Regions from separate parts of the Streptomyces sp. WMMB303 genome, predicted to be linked through region 2. Evidence: riboswitches for the same ligand, from Rfam matches in the RefSeq annotation. Region 2 holds a riboswitch; the other holds the start of a gene.

Region 1 (3,180 bases), 3.1 Mb from region 2:
GCGTGGGCCCGTTCATGTCGAGAAGCCGCTGCACGTCCTCGCGGGCCAACGGCCGGATGCGGTGCTCGACGGCGCCCGCGGGGAGCTGGTCGAAGTCCGGCAGGGGCAGGGGCTTGTCCTGGGATGCTGACATGGGTTGCGCTACCTCCGGGCGGGAGACGGTTCCGCTTCCGAGTCTCCCGACAGTTCCGGCGTCCCGCAGCACGGGAGCGGCGCTCCGGTGCGAGGCGGGGTGTGTATCACGCGCCGGCGCCCGGCGGCCGGGGGCGCCTGGGCGCGGCACCGGCGCGGCCGCGGCACCGCCTCGGTGCACGTGAGCGGACTCAGACCGCGGCCGGCGCGCCGTGTGCGCGCGCCCGTCGGGTGCCGTGCTTCCGCTCCGCGACGTGGCGCTCCAGCATGCGGTCCGCCGTGGAGAGGGCCTCGGCGAGGGACCGGGTGCGGGTGGTCACGCAGAGGGTGTACGCCAGGTCCTCCACGGCTTCGCGGCTCGCCGCAGTGGGAGCGGTTTCGTGCTGTGTGCGGGCGTCGGCGTAGCGGGCGAGGAGGAGCCGGAGCGTCTTCTCTGCTGGGTGCAGCACAGGGAGTTCCTTTCCGGGTGCGGGCGGGCCGGGCCCGGGCACCGCATCCGGAATCTGCATATCCGGAGTCCGCGGTGGCCGGACGCACGCGCCATGACCGTTGCCGTGCCGTTTCGGCCGGCGTTCGACGGCCCCGGGTACCCGGAGTCCCATCCGCCACACCAGCAGTTCCGCGGCGCGGTGGCGACGCCTGGTGCGGGGCGTCCGCGGCACGAACGCAACAGGCACTCGGCTCCGCACCGGCCTCGCCGCGCGGGACCGGGCCCAGCGGCGGGAGGAGTCGGGGCGCCGTCGGCCCTGCCGTTCGCGTTGCCGAAAGAGGACGCCCCCCATCCCCTCGCCCGTCCCGCCCCCGGCTTGCTCAGTACTGCGGGAGGAGTTCGGGTCGAGCGTGCTGCCGGCCGTCGTCGGCTCCGGATGCTTCCTCCTCGCCCTCGGCCCTGCCTGGCTCTTCGTCGGACGCGTGAGCCAGGCGCGGCACTGGCGGCCGCGTTCCTCCGTCGGCCCGGCCGGCGTTCGTCCCCCGGGCCGACGGCCGGTCCCTCCTGGCCCGCATCGTGCGACAGCGCAGGAACACCCCTCCGGGACGTGGCGGAACCGCTGAACCGCATGAGGGCGACACGGGCAGGGCCACTGCCTGCGTCGGGGAGGGCACGCTCACCTCCGGAGCGCCGGCGCCCGGGGCCGGGCACGGAGGGGCGGGGGCTCGCGGGGCGCACTACCCGGGCGGGGGGCTCTGCACCTAGGCTGGCGGGGCAGCTGGTTCGTCCCGCCCGCCAGGCGGGGCGTCGTAAGAGGGAACCCGGTGGAAGTCCGGGACTGCCCCGCAGCGGTGAGCGGGAACGACCGCCGTCACACGCACTGGACCCGACGGTCCGGGAAGCGACGGCCAGTAGGAGCCCGCCGGGAGACCGGCAGGCGAGCCCGCGAGTCCGAAGACCTGCCCGTTGCCCGCACGCGCCCACGTGTGTGCGGATATTCCGGTGACCTCGAGGGCGGGTCGGCGCACATGTCCGGTGGACGGAAGCAGCCGCGCTTCCGGCTTTTCACCGGTATTCCGTCACCTTCGCTCCTCGTGCCCGCCGGGATCCCGACGAGACATCTCGCGAAGGAGATCTCCGTGACAGCGAAGTCCGCAGCTGCGGCAGCAGGGGCCACCGTCCACGGCTACCCCCGCCAGGGCCCGAACCGGGAACTGAAGAAGGCCGTCGAGGGCTACTGGAAGGGCCGCGTCACCGCCGAAGCCCTCCGGCAGACCGCCAAGGACCTCCGCGCTGCCAACTGGCGGCAGCTCGCCGAGACCGGCATCCACGAGGTGCCCACCGGCGACTTCTCCTACTACGACCACATGCTGGATGCCGGCGTCATGGTCGGTGCCATCCCCGAACGCCACCGGGAGGCCGTGGCGGCCGACACCCTGGCGGGCTACTTCGCGATGGCCCGCGGCACCCAGGAGGTGGCGCCGCTGGAGATGACCAAGTGGTTCGACACCAACTACCACTATCTGGTCCCCGAACTCGGTCCGGACACCGTTTTCGCGGCCGACGCCGGCAAGCAGGTCGCCGAGCTGAAGGAAGCCCTCGCGCTGGGGCTCGCGGGCCGGCCCGTGCTGGTCGGTCCCGTCACCTACCTCCTGCTGGCCAAGCCCGCCCCGGGGGTCGCCGCGGACTTCGAGCCGCTGAGCCTGCTGGAGCGGCTCCTGCCGGTCTACGCCGAACTGCTCGCCGATCTGCGTGCCGCGGGCGCCGCATGGATCCAGCTGGACGAGCCCGCACTGGTCCAGGACCGCACCCCGCAGGAGCTGGCCGCCGCGGAGCGGGCCTACCGCGAGCTGGGCGGGCTCACCGACCGGCCGAAGCTGCTGGTCGCCTCCTATTTCGACCGGCTCGGCGACGCCCTGCCGATGCTGGCCAAGGCACCGGTCGACGGCCTCGCGGTGGATTTCACCGAGGCGGCCGCGGCCAACCTCGACGCGCTGGCCGCAGCCGGCGGCCTGCCCGGCAAGCGCCTGGTGGCCGGCGTCGTCAACGGCCGCAACATCTGGATCAACGACCTGGAGAAATCCCTGACCACCCTGGGCACCCTCCTCGGGCTCGCCGGCCGGGTGGACGTATCGGCCTCCTGCTCACTGCTGCACGTACCGCTGGACGTGAAGGCCGAACGCGACATCGACCCCGAGGTGCTGCGCTGGCTCAGCTTCGCCCGGCAGAAGACAGCCGAGATCGCCACCCTCGCCAAGGGCCTGGCACACGGCACCGACGCCATCGGCGCCGAACTGGCCGCCAACCGTGCCGACCTGGCCTCCCGCACCGACTCCGCGCTCACCCACGACCCGGCGGTGCGGGCCCGGGCCGCCGCCGTCACCGAGGCCGAGACCCGCCGCTCCCCCTCCTACGCCGAGCGCACCACAGCCCAGCGCGCACACCTGGGCCTGCCGCTGCTGCCGACCACCACCATCGGCTCCTTCCCGCAGACGACCGAACTGCGTACCGCCCGCGCCGATCTGCGCGCCGGGCGCATCGGCCCCGACGCCTACGAGGAGCGGATCAAGACCGAGATCCGCGATGTCCTGGCCTTCCAGGAGAAGGCCGGCATCGAC
Region 2 (3,180 bases):
GCTGCTGGGCCGTGGCACGTTTCGCGGTCAGCAGCCGCGCCGAGCCGTCCTTCTTCAGCCGTTCCACGGAGGATCCGGCCATGTCGGCCGCGTAGTGCACCTGTCCGGACAGCAGCGCGTTGAGCCGGGCCGACTCCTCGTTCGCGGGGACGATCTCCAGCTCGGCGATGTGCGGGGCGCCGTCCCAGTGGTCGGCCCAGCGGCGGTATCGGGCGGTGCCTCCGGGGGTGAAGGACACGTAGGTGAAGGGTCCGGATCCGACGGGTTCGCGGAAGTCCCTCGTCCCGTCGGGGATGATCTCGGTACCGGGTCCGGCGAACACGGTGGGGAATTCGAAGTTCGGCGCCTTCAGCACGAGGATGAGGGATCGTCGGCCGTCCGCCCTGCTGGCGGAGAAGTCGATCGCGGAAAGCAGTTCCTGCGAGGGGGAGCCGGTGTCCGGGTCGGCGGCTCGGCGGTAACTGTAGAGCACGTCCTGCGCGGTGACCGGCTTCCCGTCGTGGAACTGCGCTTCGCGCAGACGTATCCGCCACCGGGTTCCCGAGGGGTCGCTCTCCCATGAGTCCGCGAGTCGTTTGCGGACGGACATGTCGTCGGCATACGTGCCGAGTGTGTCGTACAGGGCCTTGGCGCGGGCCTGGTCGACGAAGTTGGGGGCGACGTGCGGGTCGAGGGTCTCCTGGGAGCCGCCGGCGGTGAACGCGGCGCGGAACCGGTCGCCGTCGTCCGCGCTACTTCCGTCCCGGCCACAGCCGGTGAGCAGGCCAGAGCCGGCCAGTGCCAGTCCGCCTCCGGCTGCCAGCACTCCTCTTCTGCCGGGTCCGGGCCGTGGTGCCGGTTCCGTCCGGGCATGCCTCGTCACGGTCGATCCTCTCCGGGGTGTCCTCGCCCCTGCTGTCGGACCGGCGACGGGTCAGTCTCCTGGCTCCCGGATCGTCGCTCACCTCCGCCTTCCCGTTCGCGAACGGTGGCATGGTGGAGGGCCGCTCCCCGGTCACAGTGGCGGGACCGCGCCGGACTCGCACCGGCTTCCTGGTTCCCCTCGCCTCGTGGGCTCATTGTGACGCACGGGCCGACGGCCTCGGCACCGGGGCTGCCACCTGCGGCTCGGCCACGGTCGGCAGCTCGTCCTCGCATCCGGCGAGTGCGGCATACATAATTCCGGAGCGGGGCCGGTGAGCGGCGGCACCACCCCCTGGCGCGAACATCCTTGCGGGTCTAGCATCCCTGGTGTCCGCCGTCGGCGGACACACAACTTCATGCGTACGCATGCGGGGAAAGCCGGTGAGAATCCGGCGCTGACCTGCAACCGTGAGCAGCGGAGGGCCCTGAGTCCTGTGCTGCGAGCCGGAGCGCCCGATGCGGCACGTGCACCGCTTCCCACTGTCATGGTCCGCAGCGTGGAGCTCCAAGTCCCCGAGCCCGGACCCCTGCGCGCTCTTCTTCGGAAGAGATGCCGGGGGTTTTCGTACGGCCGGGGCCGGGGTCCCTGGTGCGGCCCCCGGATGAAGGGCCTCCGATGCCTCGCGTGTTACGCACCCTGGCCGCGGTGCTCGCCGTGCTGGTGGGCTCGGTCGGCGCCGGCCTGACGACGCCGGCCGAGGCTTCCGCGTCGGCGGCGTCCAGGGGCAGGGCCGGATACTGCCCGGATGCCGACGGGGTGACCGTGGTGGTCGACTTCCGGGAGCTGGGTGGCGGGACCCTGGTGCGGTGCGCGCCGGGAGGTCACCGCACCGGCCTGGCCGCGCTGAAGGCCGCGGGCATCGAGGTGACCGGCACCAACCGGTGGGGCGAGTCGTTCGTGTGCCGTCTGCTGGGCAAGCCCGGTCCGCAGCGCGAGCCGTGCGTGGACACTCCTCCGGCGAGCGCCTACTGGTCTTACTGGCACGCGCCCAACGGCGGCCGGTGGGCCTACAGTCAGCGCGGCGTCACCTACCGCACCCCGCCCCGGGGCAGCTTCGAGGGCTGGTCCTTCTCCCTCGACCACACCGAGAACGACGCTCCCCCGCCGCGTGTCGCGCCCCGGCGCCCCAGCACGGGCTCCGGGGGTGGTTCGGGCTCCGGCGGCGCCGGTCCGCAGCAGGGCGGCGGCGGGGCGGTCGGCGGCACCGGTGGGCGGGGCGGCAGCAGCGGGGCGGGAGGTTCCGATGGAAGCAGCTCCGGCCCCCAGGACCGCGGAAGCCACTCGACCGAGGGCGGCAAGGGCGAGACGGACGAGAAGAACAAGGGGAAGGACGGGAAGAAGCCGTCCAAGGGCAGCGCCGAGGACGACAGGCGCACCGAGGAGGCCCGGGGGTCGTCCGGTCCGGTGGCCGCTCCCACCGAGGCCGAGGACTGGCAGGGCGGGAATGCGGCGGGCGAAGACGCCTCTGGCTCCTCCGGTGTGCCGGTCGGAACCCTGGCGGGAGGAGCCGCGGCCGCGGGCCTCGCCGCCGCGGGAGGCGTGGCCGCATGGCGGCGGCGCAGGTCCAGAGGTGAGGACGCCACGACGCCGTGAAGCGTCCGCACCTGACACCCCTGTCGCGCACTGTCCACCCTGGCGCCTGGTGGCTGTGGGCGCTCGCTCTCGCCGTGGCCGCGAGCCGCACGACCAACCCTCTGCTGCTGGCGATGCTGCTGGGGGTGGCCGGGCTGGTGGTGGCGCGGCGCCGCGGCACGGCGCCGTGGGCGCTCGCCTTCCGGATGTACCTGTGGCTCGGCGCCTTCATCGTCGTCATGCGCGTTCTCTTCCGGGTCATCTTCGGCGGCGGCGAGGGCGAGCACGTCCTGTTCACGCTGCCTGCCGTGCCGCTTCCGGAATGGTCGGCGGGCATCCGGCTGCTGGGCCCGGTGGCTGCCGAGGAGTTGCTCGGCGGGCTCTACGACGGGCTGCGTCTGGCGGCGATGGTCGTGTGTGTCGGGGCGGCGAACGCGCTGGCGAATCCCAAGCGGATGCTGAAGGCGCTGCCCGGGGCTCTCCACGAGGTCGGCACCTCGGTCGTCGTCACGCTGACGGTCGCACCGCAGTTGGCGGAGAGCGTTGTGCGGGTGCGGCGGGCCCGGCGGCTGCGCGGGCGGCGCACCCGCGGTCTGCGCGCGCTCCACGGTATCGCCGTCCCGGTGCTGGAGGACGCCATGAACCGTTCTCTCGCCCTGGCTGCCGCCATGGCGGCGCACGGGTTCGGCCGTACCGGGCAGCTT

What was found. Region 2 has a riboswitch for cobalamin ahead of P2424_RS16245 (hypothetical protein). Riboswitches for the same ligand answer to the same signal wherever they lie in the genome.
Region 1: another riboswitch for cobalamin. It lies ahead of metE (5-methyltetrahydropteroyltriglutamate--homocysteine S-methyltransferase); the one in region 2 lies ahead of P2424_RS16245 (hypothetical protein).

Annotation. Positions count from the first base shown of each region.
Region 1 is NZ_JARKIN010000001.1:519,624-522,803, forward strand. Features, by position in the region: gene P2424_RS02470 (hypothetical protein) at 1-133, opposite strand, end outside; gene P2424_RS02475 (DUF5133 domain-containing protein) at 324-581, opposite strand; cobalamin riboswitch at 1,373-1,523, shown strand; gene metE (5-methyltetrahydropteroyltriglutamate--homocysteine S-methyltransferase) at 1,702-3,180, shown strand, end outside.
Region 2 is NZ_JARKIN010000001.1:3,650,680-3,653,859, forward strand. Features, by position in the region: gene P2424_RS16240 (ABC transporter substrate-binding protein) at 1-805, opposite strand, end outside; cobalamin riboswitch at 915-1,038, opposite strand; cobalamin riboswitch at 1,246-1,379, shown strand; gene P2424_RS16245 (hypothetical protein) at 1,520-2,497, shown strand; gene P2424_RS16250 (CbiQ family ECF transporter T component) at 2,494-3,180, shown strand, end outside.